Sphaerotilus montanus: one gene and its partner. The protein of the gene in region 1 interacts with the protein of each later gene in a pairwise test. Links are inferred from orthologs where the notes say so. Each region holds a gene or a part of one and is shown on either strand. Other genes may lie near its edges.

Region 1 (10,770 bases):
GACCAGCCGACCGCCAGCGCACGGCCCTCGGCCGTCTGCCTCGCCACCAGCGCCTCAGTGAGCAACTGCGTGCGCACCTTGTCGAGTTCGCCGATCGGGATGCTGCCGTGGGCCAGCCGGTGCACCGCCCGCAGCAGCGCGGCTTCCAGCTGCGGCAGCCGGGGATCGCTGCGCGCATCGCCACCGACCACGGACGGGCCCGCGGCGATCGCCCAGGCGCTGAGCATGCCGGCGTCGGCGTGGAGATCGACACCGAAGCCCGCACTCTGCGCCAGCCGGCCCTGCTCGACCAGCCCGACCGAGAGGCGGGACGAATCCCCCTGCCCCAGCAAGGCGCCCGCCACGCGCAGCGGCGCGGCATCCGGATGCGCCGCGGCCGGGGCCTGCCACAGCAGCGCCAGCGCCGGCGCGGGCACCTGGGGCGCGGACAGGGTGAGCCCCTGCCCGCGCTCGCGGCGCGGCTCCCGCAGCGACACCCGCGGCACGGGGGTGTCCGGTGCGGTGAGCGGGCCGAAGTACCGGTCCACCCAGGCGTGGATCCGGGACGGGTCGATGTCGCCCGCCACGATCAGCGTGGCGTTGTCGGGCCGGTAGTAGGTGGCGTGGAAGCGCTGCACATCGCCGAGGGTGGCCGCGTTCAGGTCCTCGACCCGGCCGATCACCGGGTTGCGGTAGGGATGGACCCGCCACAGCGCGGGCGCCATGGCGTTGAAGAGCCGGCCGTAGGGATCGACCAGCACCCGCTGGCGGAACTCCGACGCCACCACCGCCCGCTCGCTGAGGAACTGCGGCTCGGTGACCAGCAGCTGCGCCATGCGCTCGGCCTCGGCCCAGAGCAGGCGCTCGACGTGGTTGGCCGGCACGACGTTGAGGTAGGCGGTCGCGTCCTCGGTGGTGAAGGCGTTGTTCTGGCCGCCCACATCCTCGGTCAGGCGGTCGAACGCCTCGTCCGCGAGGTGGCGGGTGCGCTTGAACATCATGTGCTCGAACAGGTGCGCGAAGCCCGAGCGGCCGGGCGGGTCGTCCTTGCCCCCGACCCGGTACCAGACCTGGAGCGCGGCTGTGCCCGACCCGGCGCGCCCGGCGACCGGCTCGTCCGGCAGCAGCACCACCTGCAACCCGTTGCGCAGCACCCGCACCTGCGGCGACAGCGGCGGCACCCGCACCGTGGCCAGCGGCGCCTGCGCCTGCACACCCGCCAGCCCGCCACTGGCCAGCAGGACTGCCCCCTGCCGCAGCAGGCGACGCCGCCCCGCCGGCCGGGCGTCAGGGTGCGCCAAGACCGGTGTCCAGTGCATGGTGGAAACGCAGCCCGTTGCGGCCATCGCGCTTGGCCTGGTACATGGCGGTGTCAGCGCGGCGCATCAGCGTGGCCTCGTCCTCGCCATCGTCGGGGAAGACGGCGATGCCGATGCTGAAGGAGACGTGCAGACTCGCCCCACCGATCCGGTACGGCTGCGCCACCCCCCCCAGGATGTGGCGCGCCACCTCGGCCGCGTCTTCGGCCGTGCCGATCTGCGGCAGCAGCACCACGAACTCGTCGCCACCCAGCCGGCAGACCGTGTCGCTGGCCCGCACGGCACCCAGCACGCTGCCGGCGACCTGGCGCAGCAGCTCGTCGCCCACGTCATGGCCCTGCCGGTCGTTGATCTGCTTGAAGTGGTCGAGGTCCAGGAACATCAGCGCCAGACAGCCCCCGCTGCGCCGGGCGAGTTGCAGCGCCTGCTGCAGGCGGTCCTGCAGCAGCAGGCGGTTGGGCAGACCGGTCAGCGCGTCGTGCTGGGCCTGGCGCGCCAGCGTGCGGGCGAGTTCGTGCGCGGTGGTCGTGTCCTGGAAGGTCGCGACCGCGCCGATCAGGGCGCCGCTGTCCGGATCCCGCATCGGGGTGATCGTCTCGCGAATGACGCGGCTGCTGCCGTCCCGGTGCTGCAGCCGGGCGGCCTGGCCATTGACGCAGTGCCCGTCACTCAGACAGGACAGCACCGGATCAAGCAGCGGCTCCCCGCTGTCCAGATCGCGCCGGTGCACGACCGTGCCATAGAACTGGCCCACCACCTGCGTGGCGGACCAGCCGGTCATCGCCACCGCGGCGGGGTTGAAGCTGACGATGCAGCCCCGCTCGTCGGTACCGATCACCGCGTCCCCGATGCTGGCCAGCATCACCGACATGCGCTGGAACTGCACCGCCAGCTGCTCGGCGAGCCGCTTGCGGGTGACGTCCTCGACGATGGCCAGCGAGCGGACCACGCGCCCGCGCGCGTCGCGCTCGCCGGTCGAGGACAGCAGCACATCGACCAGCTGGCCGTCCCGGCACACCATGCGCAACTCGATGTCGCGGATCTCGCCGGTGCGCATCAGGACCGGCCAGGCCTGCTGCAGCATCCGCTGGCGCGACGGTCCATCCAGGAATTCGGTGGCCTGGCGCCCCACCACCTCGTCGACCGGATAGCCCAGGCGCTCCAGCCAGCGCTGGCTGACGGCCACGATGCGGCCCTCCGTGTCGATCGAATGCAGCATCGCGGGCGTGTGCTCGTAGAGCTGTCGCAGGCGCTCGCGTTCACGTTCCAGCGCGCGCTGGCGTCCGCGGGCCGACTCCATCGCCGCGGCCAGCAGCAGCGGCGGCAGCAGCGCGGCGAGCAGGGGCACGTGCAGCAGCAGGGTCTGCCAGTCGCCATGGACCGGGGGCAGCGTCAGACCACCGCGGGCAATGGTGGCCCCGACGGTCAGCGAGACCAGCCAGACCTGCAGCACGACGTCCAGATAGCGCAGGCGCATGGCCGCCCCCAGCATCGGCAGCCCCAGGTAGACAAACGGGAACGGCAGATGCGGCAGGGCCAGCACCACGGTACCGACGGACAGTCCCATCAGGGCCACCGTCTCCCCGGTCACCAGATGCCTGGCCAGCGACCGCACGCCCTCGCCGCCTTCCCGGTGCACGAGCAGCGACAGCCCCAGCGGCAGCAGTGCCGTGGTACCGATCAGGCTGCCCTCGAACCAGGTCAGCCAGAGCTGCGTGGCGGACTGCGGAGTCACCCCGGTGCCCCCCAGCAGCAGCACGGCCAGCGTCGCACCGGACAGCGCCGGCAGCAGCACGGCCCGCCACCAGACCCGCCAGCCCGCCAGCGGGCTGCGGTGGATCTGGCGCCAGTCCGGGCTGCGGGTCAGCAGCCAGCCACCAAGCACCATCTCGCCCAGATTGGGTGCGGCATACAGCACGGCCGCGCGCAGGTCCGCCCCGGCCAGGCCATTGGCGAAGAGCAGTCCACCGGTCAGTGCAGCCAGCGTCGCCCACCAGCCCCGGCGGCCCGACTGCAGCAGGCAGCACGCCCCGAAGGCATTCGCATACCAGAGCGTGGCCATGCCGACCTCCCGGCACGACAGCGCGATCGACAGGCCCGCCAGCGCCGCACAGCCAGCCGCCACCACCAGCCCGCGCCACCAAGGCTGCAGTCCAGTGTCGCGATCTGCCGTGATCTGCGGCTCTTCTTTCCATTCCGACATGACCCGACGCCCCCCGACGCGTGCACGATTCAGCGACGAACCCGGCCGCGCCGGTCGGGCAGCCGCGTCGGCGGCCCCTCGACTGGTGCGGCAGGGGCCGGTGATTCTGGCGCCTGCGGCGTGTGTCCGGCGGCATCGCGCAACGCCAATGCGTGTTCATACAACGCATTGCGCGCACTGCCCGTCACCTGGGCCGTCAGCGACACCGCCTGTTTGAGGGGCAACTCGGCCATCAGCGTGCGCAGCAGGTGGTCGGTGGAGACGGCGCTGGCGTCGTCCGGGGCCGCCTCGGTGGCTCCACGCGCGTGCAGCACCAGCACGAACTCGCCGCGCCGGTGGTCCGCGTCCGCCGCCAGCCAGGCCGGGAACGCGGCGCAGTCCAGCGTGTGGATGTCCTCGAACTGCTTGGTGAGTTCGCGGCAGACGGTCAGGCGGCGGGTCGGCAGCACCTCGGCCAGCGCATCGGCCAGGGCTTCGATGCGGTGCGGCGCCTCGAACAGCACGCAGGTCCCCGGATCACCGCCGAGCGCGCGCAGTTCCTGCACGCGTGCCGCGGCCTTGGGCGACACGAAGCCGACAAAGCGGAACCCGCCGCCCGCCACATCGCCCGCCGCGCTGAGCGCCGTCACCACGCTGCTCGCACCCGGCAGCGGCACCACGCGGAATCCCGCCGCCCGCACCGCAGCCACCAGCCGCGCGCCCGGATCGGAGATGGCCGGCGTGCCCGCATCGCTGACATAGGCCACGCGCTCGCCGCGGGCCAGGCGCTCGATGACCTGCGGTGCGGCCGACTCCTCGTTGTGCTCGTGCAGCGCGATCAGCGGCCGGTGCAGCCCCAGGCGCTGCAGCAGCCCGGCGCTGACGCGCGTGTCCTCGCAGGCGACGGCATCCACGAGCGACAGCACGTGGATGGCGCGCAGGCTCATGTCGGCCATGTTGCCGATGGGGGTGGCGACGACATACAGTGCCGAGGCAGGGTGCTGCTGGTGCCCCGCGGCCGCGCTGGCAGCTTGCAGGATCAGGGGGGAAACGATGGTGTCGAGACTCACGGGCAGCAATCGCGAAGAACGCAGGGACAGGAAGGACGTCGGCGATGCCGGCGAGGACCGCGCCTTGGCGCATCTGCAACAGCAGGGACTCGTGCTGTTGCAGCGCAATTATCGGGTCGCCGCCGGGCCATCTGCCCGTGCCGGTGAAGTGGACCTGATCATGCGTGACCGGGACCGTGACGGCACGCTGGTGTTCGTCGAGGTCCGTCGGCGCGGCAGCTTCGACCACGGCGGCGCGGCCGCCAGCGTGACACGGTCCAAGCAGATGCGGATCATCTTTGCCGCACGCCACTACCTGCAGCGCCATTGCCGGGTCTGGCCGCCGTGCCGGTTCGACGTGGTCGCCATCGACGGCGACACGCTGACGTGGCTGATCGCGGCCTTCGATGCCGGTTGATGGCGGTTGATGCACATGGATCAGACGCTGAAATCGAACGTGCATCCGGCTGGAATATCATCGGCCATGCTTGAGCAACGCATACAGCAACAGTTTTTCGACAGCGCCGACCTGAAATACGCCGCCGCGGAGGTGCTCACGCGCCCCGTGAGCGATGCGGCCCAGGTCCTGCTGAACGCCATCACCTCGGGGGGCAAGGTCCTCGCGTGCGGCAACGGCGGCTCCGCGGGGGATGCACAGCATTTCGCCGCCGAGTTCGTCGGCCGCTTCGAGCGCGAGCGCCCGGGGCTGGCCGCACTGTCGATGTCCACCGACACCTCCATCCTGACGGCGATCGGCAACGACTACGCCTTCGACCAGATCTACGCCAAGCAGGTGCAGGCGCTGGGCCAGCCGGGGGACGTGCTGCTGGCCATCACCACCAGCGGCAATTCGGCCAACATCCTCGAAGCCATCGACGCGGCGCACCAGAAGGACATGGTCGTCGTGGCCCTCACGGGCAAGGGCGGCGGCAAGGTGCCCGGCGCGCTGAACGAAGGGGACATCCACATCTGCGTCCCGCACGACCGCACGGCCCGCATCCAGGAGGTGCACCTGCTGGTGATCCACTGCCTGTGCGATGCGGTCGATGTTTCACTGCTTGGAGAATGACCTGATGGCATTGCCGCTGAACCACACCCGCCTGTCCCGCCCCCTGTCGACGCTGATCGCCGCAGCAGCCCTGTGCACCTCGCTGGCCGGCTGCGCGCCGCTGCTGGTCGGGGGCGCGGCCGTCGGCGGGGCGATGGTGGTGACCGATCGGCGCAGCTCGGGCGTGCAGCTGGAAGACGAGACGATCGAGCTCAAGGCCGGACAGCGCATCCGTTCCGTGGCCGGGGAACGCTCGCACGTCAATGTGACCAGCTACCAGCGCCAGGTGCTGCTGACCGGCGAGGTCTACAACGAAGCCGACAAGGCTGCCATCGAGGCCGCCATCGGCAAGATCGACGGCGTGAAGTCGGTGGTCAACGATCTGGCCGTGATGTGGCCCAGCTCCACCAGCGAGCGCTCGCGCGACCTGCTGCTCGTCGGCAAGATCAAGGCCACCTTCGTCGACGCGGCCGGGCTGGCATCGAACGCCTTCACGGTGGTCGCCGAGCGGGGAGTCGTCTACCTGATGGGCCGCGTGACCGAGGAAGAGGCCACCCGGGCCATCGAACTGGCCCGCGCCGTGCCCGGCACCGTGAAAGTGGTGCGGCTGGTCGACGTGATCACGCCCGAGCAGCTCAGGAACATCAAGGGCCGCTGAACAGCGACCCGAAGCGCCCGCTCAGCGCAGGCGCCGGACCAGGCTGGAGGTGTCCCAGCGCCGGCCGCCCATGGCCTGCACCTCGGCGTAGAACTGGTCGACCAGCGCCGTCACCGGCAGGCGTGATCCATTGCGGCGCGCCTCGTCCAGCACCAGACCCAGGTCCTTGCGCATCCAGTCGACGGCAAAGCCGAAGTCGAACTGGTCGTCGACCATGGTCTTGCCGCGGTTGTCCATCTGCCAGCTCTGTGCCGCGCCCTTGCCGATGACGTCGAGCACCTGCTTCATGTCGAGGCCGGCGTTCTGGCCGAAGGCGATGGCTTCCGACAGGCCCTGCACCAGCCCGGCGATGCAGATCTGGTTGACCATCTTGGCGAGCTGGCCGGCACCACTCTCGCCCAGCAGCGCGATGGCGCGCGAAAACGCCATCGCCACCGGCCGCATCGTCTCGAACGCTGCTGCGTCACCGCCGCACATGACGGTCAGCACGCCATTGACCGCGCCCGCCTGGCCACCAGACACCGGCGCGTCGATGAACTGCCCGCCCTGTGCCACCGCCAGTGCCGACAGCTCGCGCGCCACATCCGCCGAGGCGGTGGTGTGGTCGACCAGCAGTCCGCCCGGGCGCAGGCCCGCCAGCGCGCCGTCCGCACCCAGGACGACCGAGCGCAGATCGTCGTCGTTGCCGACACACAGGAAGACGATGTCCGCCTGCTGCGCCGCTTCGCGCGGCGTCAGAGCCATCGCGGCGGACAGGCCTTCGCCGGCGTGCTGCGCCACCCAGACTTCGGCGCGGGCCGCGGTGCGGTTGTAGACGGTCACGCGGTGGCCAGCGCGGGCGAGGTGGCCGGCCATCGGGCCACCCATCACGCCCAGGCCGATGAAGGCCACGGTCTGGGGAGGGACAGAGTCGTAGAGTTTGGTCATGTCGGGTCAATAGCGGCGTTCTTCAGCGATGCTCAGGCCGCCGGTGTCGGTGGACTTGCCGGCGCGGGCACGCATGCTGTTGAGCTTGATCTGCAGCCGCAGGTCATTGACCGAGTCGGCGTTGCGCAGGGCATCTGCCTCGGTAATGTAATAGCCTTCGTAGAGGTCGAAGAGGGCCTGGTCGAAGGTCTGCATGCCGTGCTCGCGGCCCTTCTTCATCACCTCCTTGATCGCCGAGACCTCGCCCTTGAAGATCAGGTCGGAAATGAAGGGCGTGTTGAGCAGGATCTCGACCGCAGCGATGCGCCCGGCTCCGTCCTCGCGCGGGATCAGGCGCTGCGAGACCATCGCCTTCAGGTTCAGCGACAGGTCCATCAGCAGCTGGTCGCGGCGCTCTTCGGGAAAGAAGTTGACGATGCGGTCGAGCGCCTGGTTGGCGCTGTTGGCGTGCAGCGTGGCCATGCAGAGGTGACCGGTCTCGGCGAAGGCGACGGCATGCTGCATCGTCTCGCGGTCGCGGATCTCGCCCATCAGGATCACGTCGGGGGCCTGGCGCAGCGTGTTCTTCAGCGCGGCGTCCCAGGTCAGCGTGTCGATGCCGACCTCGCGCTGCGTGATGATGCAGTTCTTGTGCGGGTGCACGAACTCGACCGGGTCCTCGATGGTGATGATGTGGTCGCAGGCCGCCTCGTTGCGGTGGTCGACCATCGAGGCCAGCGTCGTGCTCTTGCCCGAGCCGGTGGCGCCGACCAGGATGACCAGCCCGCGCTTGACCATCGTGATGTCCTTCAGGATGCTGGGCAGCCCGAGCTTGTCGATGCTGGGCAGGTCTTTCGGGATGGTCCGCAGCACCATGCCGACCTGCCCCTGCTGGACAAACGCATTGACGCGGAAGCGCCCGATGCCCTGTGGCGAGATCGCGAAGTTGCATTCCTTGGTGCGCTCGAACTCGGCCGACTGCTTGTCGTTCATGACCGAGCGGGCCAGCGCCATCGTGTGCTGGCTCGACAGCGGCTGCGGCGAGACCTTGACGACCTTGCCGTCGACCTTGACGGCCGGCGGAAAGTCGCAGGTGAGGAACAGATCCGATCCGCCGCGCGAAACGAGCAGACGCAGCAGATCATTGATGAATTTGGAGGCCTGGTCGCGTTCCATGGTGGAGTTCGTCGGGGGGGGTGGAACGGCGTCAGCCGGGGAAGTTCTCGGGCGAACGGGCCTTGGCACGCGCTTCGGCAGGCAGGATCTGGCCGCGCCGCAGCAGGTCGGCGAGGTTCTGGTCGAGCGTCTGCATGCCCTGGCCCTGGCCGGTCTGGATGACGGAGTACATCTGCGCCACCTTGGCCTCGCGGATCAGGTTGCGGATGGCGGGGGTGCCCAGCATGATCTCGTGGGCCGCGATCCGGCCGGTGCCATCGCGGTTCTTGCACAGGGTCTGCGAGATCACCGCCATCAGCGACTCCGACAGCATCGCGCGCACCATGTCCTTCTCGTCGCCAGGGAAGACGTCGATGATCCGGTCGATGGTCTTGGCCGCACTCGACGTGTGCAGCGTGCCGAAGACCAGGTGGCCGGTTTCCGCGGCGGTGAGCGCCAGACGGATCGTCTCCAGGTCGCGCAACTCGCCCACCAGGATCGCGTCGGGATCTTCACGCAAGGCCGAGCGCAGCGCCGCGGCGAACGACTTGGTCTGCGTGAACACCTCGCGCTGGTTCACCAGACATTTCTTGGATTCGTGGACAAACTCGATCGGATCCTCGACCGTCAGAATATGGCCATACTCCGATTCGTTGAGGTGATTCACCATCGCCGCCAGCGTCGTGGACTTGCCGGAACCCGTCGGACCCGTCACCAGCACCAGCCCGCGGGGTTTCAGCGCCAGCTCGCCAAACACCTTGGGCGCATTGAGGTCTTCCAGCGTCAGAATCTTGCTCGGGATGGTCCGGAACACCGCTCCAGCCCCGCGGTTCTGGTTGAACGCATTGACCCGGAAGCGCGAAAGGCCTTGAATCTCAAAGGAAAAATCGCACTCCATGCTCTCCTCGTAGCTCTTGCGCTGCGAGTCGTTCATGACGTCGTAGACCATCTCGTGGATGCGCTTGTGCGGCAGCGGATCGACGTTGAGCCGGCGCACGTCGCCATGAACGCGGATCATGGGCGGCATGCCGGCCGACAGATGCAAGTCTGACGCCTTGTTACGAACCGCGAACGTCAGCAGCTGTGTGATATCCATGCATTTGCTCCTACGGACCAGACGGCCAGTTTGCCGACTTTTCCGAAGGGAAAAGTGACGAAAAATGAAAACTTCGATCCGGACGATTATGACGACCATCACGAGCAACGTACAAGCCACACAAGTGCGGCTAAATCAGGCTTGTTTCACGGCCGGGCGACACCCTGAAACAGTACACCTTCTGGCCGTGAGCAAGTTGCATCCGGCCGAGGCGGTCCGCCAGGCCCACGCGGCCGGACTCTGCGCCTTCGGCGAGAACTACGTCCAGGAAGGCCTCGACAAGATCGCCGTGCTGGCGGACCTGCGCCCCGTGCTGGCGTGGCACCTGATCGGGCCGCTGCAGAGCAACAAGACCCGCGCCGTGGCCGAGGCCTTCGACTGGGTCCACAGCATCGACCGCCTGAAGACCGCCCAGCGCCTGAGCGAGCAGCGCCCCGACCACATGCCACCGCTGAACGTGTGCCTGCAGGTCAACATCAGCGGCGAGGACAGCAAGAGCGGCGCCGCACCGGCCGAGGTACCCGCGCTGGCCCGCGCCGTGGCCGCCCTGCCCCGGCTGCGGCTGCGCGGACTGATGTCGATCCCCGAACCCGAGCGCGACCTGGAAGCGCAGCGCCGCCCGCACCGGGCGCTGCGGGAGCTGTTCGACCAGCTCAACGCCGAAGGCCTCGGCCTGGACACGCTGTCGATGGGCATGAGCGCCGATCTGGAGGCCGCCATCCTCGAAGGCGCCACGCTGGTGCGCATCGGCACGGCGATCTTCGGTGCCCGCACGCCTTGAGCGGCTCTTGAACTTGGCGTGAACGACCGCACGTTCGAGCGGCCGGGAGGTACTGTATCCGCCTCTGCGGCGTTCGCAGCGCCTGCTGCCTTGCAGTCTGGAAAGGAAGGTTGTCCATGATCAAGATCGATGAACTGCGCGAGGGCTTCGGCTCGTTCTGGGGCTCGGTGTCCGAGGGCTGGGACCGGCTGCGCCACACGGCGGCCGGCGCGCTGACCCGCTTCAAGCCGGGCGAGCAGACCGCCCTGCCCGACCGCGGCCAGATCGACGACCCGCTGCACTTCCCGGCGCAATCGTGGTCGATGCTCGGCGGCGACGTGTTCGAGGACGAGCAGCGACTGGTCGTGCGCATCGAGGCGCCGGGCATGGAGAAGGACAACTTCGCCATCGAGATCAGCGGTGACACGCTGGTGGTGCGCGGCGAGAAGCGTTTCGAGGGCGAGACGACCGAGGGCCGCTGGCGCGTGCTGCAGTGCGCCTACGGGGCGTTCCAGCGCACCGTGCCGCTGCCGGCCGCGGTGCGCGGCGACGAGGCCAAGGCCAGCTACCGCAACGGGGTGCTGAAGATCGACCTGCCCAAGGTGCAACCCGGCAAGC
Region 2 (8,585 bases), 1.8 Mb from region 1 along the record:
GCGCGCCACGGCAGTGGTCATCACCTACCACGACACCCCCTCGGCGCTGAAGGTGCTGCAGCATGTGCGCGAACACGCGGCCCACGTGCCGGTGGTCGTGCGCACGCCGGACGACACCGATCTGGAGCGCCTGCGCGCGGCGGGCGCCACCGAGGTGGTGCCGGAGGCGCTCGAAGGCTCGCTGATGCTGGCCAGCCACGCGCTGGCGCTGGTGGGCGTGCCGATGCGGCGGGTGATCCGCATCACGCAGGACGCGCGCGACGCCCGCTACGGCCTGCTGCGTGGCTACTTCCACGGCGCCGACGACGACACCGTCAGCGAGCTGCAGCAGGCGCGGCTGCAGTCGGTGAGCCTGCCGCCGGGCGCGCCGAGCGTCGGTCAGCGCCTGGGCGACCTGACGCTGCACGTGATGGGGGTGTCGGTGGTGTCGGTGCGCCGCGCGACCGGCCAGGTCGTGGCCACAGGCGACGAGGATCTGGTACTGGCCGGCGGGGATGTGCTGGTGCTCAGTGGTCTGCCGGAAACCCTGGCGCTGGCCGAAAGCCGCCTGCTCAAGCGCTGACGCGCGGCCTCACGCCACAGCGATCCGCAGGGTCAGACTGGCGCGCAGCCGCGCCACCATCACCGCACCGGCGGCCCGCAACACCTCGTTGGCGATCAGCGGGGCACGGGCGGTGAGTTCCTCGAAACGCGGCAGGTGCAGCGCCCACACGATGGAGGGGGTCATCGCCTCGACATTGGCGGAGTGCGGCTGGTCGCTGAAGAGGCCCGTTTCGCCGACCAGCGCGCCAGGGCGCATCAGGGCGATGCGGCTGGTGCCGGGGGCGGCACCGCTCACGTAGACCTGCAAGGTGCCCTGGCCGACGAAGTAGGCGGCCCGGTCGCAGTCGTTCTGCTTGATGAGCAGGTCGCCAGCGCGCAACTGGTAAGCCGTCAGGTAGGCGGCAAATTGGCGCCACTGTCCCAGGTCCAGGCGTGCGCGAAAGGCATCGTCCGCCCGGTAGGACTGGACAGCCTCGATCAGTTCATCAATTCCCATGGCGCACTCCTGCTGATGGTGGCATTCCCATCCGAGCGCTGAACATGCCAGAGTGCCCGGATTGACGCTGATTCAGATCGTAACAAGTCCACCAGCAGAAGGGCATCGTCTACTTGCCGATGCAGAAGCGCGTGAATATGTCACCCAGCAGGTCGTCCGGCGTGTAGGCGCCCGTGATCTCGCCCAGGGCGTCGTGGGCCAGACGCAGCTCCTCGGCCAGCAGATCCAGCGCCGAATCGGCCTGCGCCGCCCAGCCACGCGCCTGGCCGAGATGGTCCTGCGCCTGCCGCAGCGCCTTCAGGTGGCGGGTACGGGCGATGAACACCCCTTCCGGCGAGGCATGCCAGCCGGCCAGCGCCAGCAGCGTCTCGCGCAGGGTCTGCAGGCCGTCGTGGGTCCGGGCCGACAGCGCGAGCGCCCTGCTTCCTTCAGGCAGCGCCGCCAAGGCCGATGCAGCCCGGTCCGCGGGCGCCGCGTCGGCCTTGTTGTAGACGTGGACCAGCCGCTGGCGGTCCGGCAGGCGGGCCTCGATCGCGCGGTCCGCCTCGGCGTAGACGGGGTCGTCGCAGCGGGTCAGGTCGTGCAGCAGCAGCACGGCGTCTGCCTCGGCGATCGCGCCCCAGCTGCGCGCGATGCCGATGCGCTCGACCTCGTCACTGGCTTCCTCGTCCGAGCGCAGACCAGCGGTGTCGATGATGTGAACTGGCACGCCCTCGATCTGCAGCGTCTCGCTGACCTTGTCGCGCGTGGTGCCGGGAATCGGCGTGACGATGGCCAGCTCGGCCCCGGCCAGCGCGTTGAGCAGCGAACTCTTGCCCGCGTTGGGCTGGCCGGCGATCACGACCTTCAGCCCCTCGCGCAGCAGCGCGCCCTGCTGCGCGGTGTCGAGCACGGCTGCCAGTTGGCCGGCCAGCCGGTCGAGCCGGCCGCGGGCGTCGGCCTTTTCCAGGAAATCGATCTCTTCTTCGGGGAAATCCAGCGTCGCCTCGACCAGCATGCGCAACTCGATCAGCCGGTCGCGCAAGGCCGTGATCCGCTCCGAGAAGGCGCCCGAGAGCGAGCGCGCCGCGCTGCGGGCCGCCGCCTCGGTGCTGGCGTCGATCAGGTCGGCCACGGCCTCGGCCTGGGCCAGATCGAGCTTGTCGTTCAGGAAGGCCCGCTCGGTGAACTCGCCCGGCTCGGCCAGGCGCAGAGCCGGCAAGGAGCCGTCCGCCGCTGCGGCCTGCAGGCAGCGGGCGAGCAGCAGCTGGAGCACCACCGGACCGCCGTGGGCCTGCAACTCCAGCACGTCCTCGCCGGTGTAGCTGTGGGGTGCCGGGAAATAGAGTGCGAGCCCCTGGTCGATCGGAACGCCGTCAACACCGAGAAACGGGCCATAGGTGGCGTGTCGCGGCACCAGCGTGCGCCCGGTGAGCGCCTGGATCAGCGGCTGCAACGCGCGGCCGGACACCCGCACGATGCCCACGGCCCCCCGTCCGGGTGCGGTGGCGATGGCAATGATGGGGTCCTGGTGTCGAGCGAGCATGGCGCGCATTCTCGCCGAGCAGCGCCCAGAAAAAACGCCCTGTCGGACCAGCCGGACAGGGCGTTGCGGATTCGCGCGGAGGGGAGCCAGCTACAAAAGCATTCAACCCCCAGAGCCAAGACTGTTGCAGCGAGCCTCCCGGCCCCGAATGCGGCTCTCAAAGCCTGCTGCAACACTCCCGGGTCAAACCCCGCAAAACGAATGATGCACGGGGAATGTGACAGTCTCAAGGCCCGGTTTGCATCAACCGTTTCGAGGTGTGGGGCTTGTCGCGGCCGGATTCCACGGTGCATGGAACCCGACCGGATCTGGCGGGAAAACCCCCATCAAGCTCAGCGATTGAGGCCCAGCTGCCGGTTGATCATCCACTGTTGCGCAATCGCCAGCAGGTTGTTGACGAACCAGTACAGCACCAGACCAGCCGGGAAGAACAGGAACATCACGCTGAACACGAGCGGCATGATCCACATCATCTTGGCCTGCATCGGATCCGGCGGCGTCGGGTTCAGCCAGGTCTGGAACAGCGTGGAAATCGTCATCAGCGCCGGCAGGATGTAGTAAGGATCCTGCACGCTCAGGTCGGTGATCCAGCCGATCCACGGTGCCCCGCGCATCTCGACCGAGGCCAGCAGCACCGAGTACAGCGCGATGAAGAACGGCATCTGGATGAAGATCGGCAGGCAGCCGCCCAGCGGGTTGACCTTCTCCTCGCGGTAGATGCGCATCATTTCCTGCTGCATCTTCTGCGGGTCGTCCTTGAAACGCTCGCGCATCTCCTGGACCTTGGGGTTGACCGCCTTCATCTTGCCCATCGAGCGGTAGGCGCTGGCGTTGAGCCAGTAGAACGCGATCTTCAGCAGCACCACCAGCGCCACGATCGACCAGCCCCAGTTGCCCAGCATGCCGTGCAGCTTGTCGAGCAGCCAGAACAGGGGCTTGGCGAGGATCGTCACCCAGCCGTAGTCCTTGACCAGTTCCAGCCCAGGGGCCAGTGCTTCGAGCTTCTTCTCTTCCTGCGGACCGGCGTAGAGCGTGGCGTCCACGGCCTGCGTCGCACCGGCGGCGATGGGTGCCAGCGGCAGCGTCATCGACGTCGAATAGAGGTTGGTGCCTTCGCGCTTGGTCTGGAAGCTGCGTTCCCGCTTGTCGCCGACCAGCCAGGCACCGACGAAGTGGTGCTGCACCATCGCGATCCAGCCGTTGTCGGCAGACTTCTCGTGGTCGGCCTTGCCCTTCTCGATGTCGGAGAAGTCGACTTTCTGGAACTTGCCCTTGTCGGTGTAGATCGACGGGCCGGTGAAGGCAGTCGGGCCCATGAACATCGAGGAGGACGGCACGGTGCCGTCGCGGGCAAGCTGCAGGTAGAGCTGCGGCGCGATCGGTGCGGCCGTGCCGTTGATCACTTCGTGGCGCACCTTGACCGCGTAGTCGCCCCGCTTGAAGGTGTAGGACTTGCGCAGCTTCACGCCGCCCTGGTCCGGCGACTCGAAGGTCAGCGTCAGCTCGTTCTGCCCGTCGGCCAGCGTGCGCGGGCCGGGCAGCAGGTTCATCACCGTCAGGTGGTTGGGCAGTGCCGCCTCGCCCGCCATGCGGGGGATCAGGCCCGAGTCGGCCTGGTAGACCCGCCCGGCCGACTGGTCGAACAGCATGACGGGGTTCTTCGCGTCCTGGTCATCCTTGTAACGCGGCAGGGCCATGCGCACGATGGAGCCACCGCGGGTATCGAACGTGGCCTGCACCAGATCGGTCGTGATGTCGATCTTCTGCGAGACCGGCACACCCGCTGTCGCCGCAGGCAGCGCGGCCACGCCGGCCACGGCCGCCGAAGCGGCTCCGGCCACGGCCGGCACACCCGCCGCACCCGCCTGAGCCGGCGCAGTCACGGCCGGCGGCGGCGGGGCAAACATCGACGGCTGCCCGTTGTGCTTGCTCCAGCCATCCCAGAGCATCACGAGCGAGACGGAGAAAACGCCCCACAGCACGGCGCGCCGCGTATCGGTCATACCGGTCATACAGGTGTCTTTCGAAAGGAGGAAAACAGTCGGTGCGACTGGTCTGGGACCGGATCATGCCCGCCCGCGCACCACGGGTGGCAGCGCGCGATGCGGCCGACCGTCAGCGCGCCGCCACGCAACGCCCCATGGCGCTCCAGCGCGACCAGCGCATAGGCGGAGCACGTCGGCTCGAAACGACAGGAAGATCCCAGCCAGGGACTCAGCACCAGGCGGTAGGCATGGACCACGCCGATCAGCCCCTGTCGAGGCCAGGCCCGGACACGGTGCTGCAGCGTCGGGGGGTCAGTGTGGGACATGGCTGGGGGTGGGCCGACTGTGCACGGTTGAGGGATCGCGTCAGCTTGACCCGACCGGTACCGCGGGCACCAATGCGCGGCGCGCCCGCCGGGCGGCATCGCCCAGCAGCGCATCGATTTCCGCATGCAGCAGCGCCGCCAGCGCCTCCGAGCGGGCGCTCGGAAACAGCTTGCGATCCAGGGGGGCACGCAGGCGCACCACCCAGTCACCGGACACCAGTTGATCGAGATGACGCCGGATGCCGGCACGGATCTGGACCTTGACCTGCGTGCGGGTCACCGAGCGCCGGGCATGTCGCTTCGGCACCACCAGACCCAGTCGCAGCAAGTTCATTTCCGGAGAGTCATCCACAGAGTTGTCCACAGATTCATCCACAGCCCCCGAGCTGGTCAGAGACGGCTTGTGGCCTGTTGACAACTTTGTTGTCGCGAGATGGTGCACCATGAAATGGGCACTGCGCGCGATGGGCCGAACCGCCATGGCCGACTCGAACCGGGCAGCCCCGGTCAGCGGCGTCAGGACCATGGATCCGGTTGCGCTCACCGCGTCGCAACGGGCGCTGGACGCCCCGGAACTCAGACAGCCAGGCGCTTGCGGCCCTTGGCGCGGCGTGCATTCAGCACAGCGCGGCCGCCGCGCGACTTCATGCGCACGAGGAAGCCATGGGTACGGGCGCGGCGAACCTTCGACGGTTGGTAGGTGCGTTTCATCTTGAATCCTCTAGCCTTGGCTTGGGCTCGGTCTTGAGCCTGTTCCGATTGGGCACCCCTCTGGCACCCCAATTCGGGAAACCCACGATTACAGCAAAAACTCCCTTGAAAGTCAACGACTTGCTACACACGCACTGGCCGCGCGCGGGGATTGACCCCTCGCCCAAAACTGTGGATAACCGCAACCCGGGGTTGCCTGATGTCGATACAATCGCGCCCCTTCTCCTGAGGTTGTCCACAATTTTTAGAACATGCATTTGGACCTGTGGCAACGAGGCTGTGAGCGCCTCGCCGCCGAGCTGCCGGCACAGCAGTTCAACACGTGGTTTCGCCCGTTGCCGCCCGCCCAGGTGTCGGCGGCCGGCGAAGGCTACCTCGTGGGTCTGCGTGTTCCCAACCGGTTCAAGATGGACTGGATCCGCTCGCAGTTCGCGGCGCGGATCGAGCGGCTGCTGAGCGAGATCGCCGGCAAGCCGGTGCGGCTGGAGCTGTCGCTGGGCAGTGGCGGCGACCCTGTGCCTGCACCTGCACCGCACACCCCCGAGCCCCCTCCCCCGCCGCCCGCGACACCGGTGCAGATGTCGATGATCGACTTCCTGCCCCTGCCGGCCGACATGGCCTCGGCCGCACCGGGCACCGCGCGAGCGAGCACGCCCCGTCCCCGCTCGCGCGCGGTGGGTCTGAACAGCAACGCCGCCGGTCTTCTGCCGCCCACACCCGACACGACACCGGCGTTCCGGACGGGCCGGACGCCCTCCGGCATGCCGGGGCTGCATGAATTGCTGACCTTGCCCGTCGCCGGCCACCCGGCTCCGCCTGCCACCATGCCCGGCCCGACGCCGGCGGCCCGTGCACCGTCGCGCCGCAGCCCGGCCGCCGCCGCGCCCGCAGTGCCCGCCGAAGTGCCCGCCGAGCCTCCCCCCGAACCCGCCGCCGCACCGGTGGCCACGGTGGTCCCGGCGTCGAGCAGCGCGATCTCCGCCGCGTCCGCGCTGGCCAAGGCCTCGGCGGCCGTGGCCTCGCGGCGCAAGCGTGTCGCCGGCACCAAGGCGGCAGAAGCGGCCGCCGCACCGCAGCCCGTGGCCGCACCGCCCGCCCCCGCCACCAGCAGCGCCCATCCGGGCGCGGGGGCCGCCGCCGGCTCCAGCGCCTTCCTGGGCGGCGCGCCGACCATCATCATCCCGACGGTGCCGCCCCCGATGGCGCCGTCCAACACCCGCGGGCGCATCAACCCCGCCCTCACTTTCGACACGCTTGTGCCCGGCCGCGCCAACCAGATGGCCCGCACCGCCGCGATGCACGTCGTCAGCTCGCCCGGCGGCATGTACAACCCGCTGTTCCTCTACGGCGGCGTCGGCCTGGGCAAGACACACCTGATCCACGCCGTCGGCAACGCGCTGCTCAAGGAACACAAGGACGCCCGCGTGCTCTACCTGCACGCCGAGCAGTTCATCTCCGACGTGGTGCGCAACTACCAGCGCAAGACCTTCGACGAACTCAAGGCCAAGTACCACTCGCTCGACCTGCTGCTGATCGACGACGTGCAGTTCTTCGCCGGCAAGGACCGCACGCAGGAGGAGTTCTTCAACGCCTTCGAGGCCCTGCTGACCAAGCGCGCCCACATCATCATGACCAGCGACACCTACCCCAAGGGGCTGGTGGACATCGACGAGCGTCTGACCTCGCGCTTCGATGCCGGACTGACGGTGGCGATCGAGCCGCCGGAGCTGGAGATGCGGGTGGCGATCCTGATGAAGAAGTCGGTCGCAGAAGGCAGCCAGATGCCCGAGGACGTGGCCTTCTTCATCGCCAAGAACGTGCGCGCCAATGTGCGGGAGCTGGAGGGGGCGCTGCGCAAGGTGCTGGCCTACTCGCGCTTCAGCCACAAGGACATCAACATCGCGCTGGCCCGCGAGGCGCTGAAAGACCTGCTGTCGATCCAGAACCGGCAGATTTCGGTCGAGAATATCCAGAAGACCGTCGCCGATTTCTACAAGATCAAGATCGGCGACATGTACAGCAAGAAGCGCCCCGCCAGCATCGCCCGGCCGCGCCAGATCGCCATGTACCTGGCCAAGGAAATGACCCAGAAAAGCCTGCCCGAGATCGGTGACCTGTTCGGCGGGCGCGACCACACGACGGTGCTCTACGCGGTCCGCAAGATCGCCGCCGAGCGCCAGAAGAACACCGAACTCAACCAGCAGCTCCACGTCCTGGAACAGACCCTCAAAGGCTGAAAGACCCCTCCATCATGATCGTGTTGAAAGCACCGCAGGACAAGCTCCTGGCCGCCTTGCAGTCCGTCTCGGGCATCGTCGAGCGCCGACACACCCTGCCCATCCTGGCGAACGTGATGATCCGCCGCCACGCCGGGCAGTGCGAGTTCACGACCAGCGATCTCGAGATCCAGGTCCGCACCAGCGCGGCGATGGACGGTGACAAGGGCGACTTCAGCACCACCGTCGGCGCGCGCAAGCTCATCGACATCCTGCGCACGCTGCCGCCGGACCAGACCGTCACGCTCAGCGCCGCGCAGAACAAGCTGACGCTGCAAGGGGGCAAGAGCCGCTTCACGCTGCAGACGCTCCCAGCCGACGACTTCCCGCTGGTGCAGGAAGCCGCCGACTTCGGCCCCACCTTCAGCGTGCCGCAGAAGACGCTCAAGGGCCTGATCGACCAGGTGCACTTCGCGATGGCGGTGCACGACATCCGCTACTACCTGAACGGCATCCTCTTCGTCGCCGAAGGCCACACGCTGACGCTGGTCGCCACCGACGGCCACCGCCTCGCCCTCGCGCAGGCCACGCTGGACGTGGAGATGCCGAAGCAGGAGGTGATCCTGCCGCGCAAGACCGTGCTGGAGCTGCAGCGCCTGCTCAAGGACGGCGCCAAGGATGCCAAGCCGGCCAAGGACGGCAGCGAAGCCGAGGCCGCGCCGATCGCGATGTGCTTCGCCGCGAACCAGGCGCGCTTCACCTTCAGCGGCATGGAGTTCGTCA

What was found.
Region 2: the proteins of BDD16_RS14190 (region 1) and dnaA interact in binary tests that used the Escherichia coli proteins (3 or more experiments, as listed by UniProt). The link is inferred for Sphaerotilus montanus from one-to-one orthologs.

The regions. Positions count from the first base shown.
Region 1 is NZ_JACCFH010000001.1:3,094,588-3,105,357, reverse strand. What follows is about bases 4,052-6,805. They hold BDD16_RS14190 (phosphoheptose isomerase), read left to right. Parts: upstream 4,052-5,013; coding sequence 5,014-5,598; downstream 5,599-6,805. Other genes in these bases: BDD16_RS14180 (NAD(P)-dependent oxidoreductase), read right to left, coding at 6,257-6,805; BDD16_RS14185 (BON domain-containing protein), read left to right, coding at 5,603-6,235; BDD16_RS14195 (YraN family protein), read left to right, coding at 4,534-4,947; rsmI (16S rRNA (cytidine(1402)-2'-O)-methyltransferase), read right to left, coding at 4,052-4,550. Outside these bases: BDD16_RS14210 (M16 family metallopeptidase), read right to left, coding at 1-1,280; BDD16_RS14205 (diguanylate cyclase domain-containing protein), read right to left, coding at 1,267-3,501; more of rsmI, read right to left, coding at 3,531-4,051; more of BDD16_RS14180, read right to left, coding at 6,806-7,162; BDD16_RS14175 (PilT/PilU family type 4a pilus ATPase), read right to left, coding at 7,169-8,317; BDD16_RS14170 (type IV pilus twitching motility protein PilT), read right to left, coding at 8,349-9,392; BDD16_RS14165 (YggS family pyridoxal phosphate-dependent enzyme), read left to right, coding at 9,481-10,173; BDD16_RS14160 (Hsp20/alpha crystallin family protein), read left to right, coding at 10,290-10,770. UniProt on the Escherichia coli protein: Required for the timely initiation of chromosomal replication via direct interactions with the DnaA initiator protein.
Region 2 is NZ_JACCFH010000001.1:1,319,289-1,327,873, forward strand. What follows is about bases 5,665-8,585. They hold dnaA (chromosomal replication initiator protein DnaA), read left to right. Parts: upstream 5,665-6,347; coding sequence 6,348-7,823; downstream 7,824-8,585. Other genes in these bases: dnaN (DNA polymerase III subunit beta), read left to right, coding at 7,838-8,585. In the rest of the region: BDD16_RS05805 (monovalent cation:proton antiporter family protein), read left to right, coding at 1-562; BDD16_RS05810 (cyclic nucleotide-binding domain-containing protein), read right to left, coding at 572-1,039; tRNA uridine-5-carboxymethylaminomethyl(34) synthesis GTPase MnmE, read right to left, coding at 1,149-2,564; membrane protein insertase YidC, read right to left, coding at 2,897-4,567; membrane protein insertion efficiency factor YidD, read right to left, coding at 4,573-4,875; BDD16_RS05830 (ribonuclease P protein component), read right to left, coding at 4,916-5,401; rpmH (50S ribosomal protein L34), read right to left, coding at 5,452-5,586. UniProt on the Escherichia coli protein: Plays an essential in the initiation and regulation of chromosomal replication. Binds in an ATP-dependent fashion to the origin of replication (oriC) to initiate formation of the DNA replication initiation complex once per cell cycle.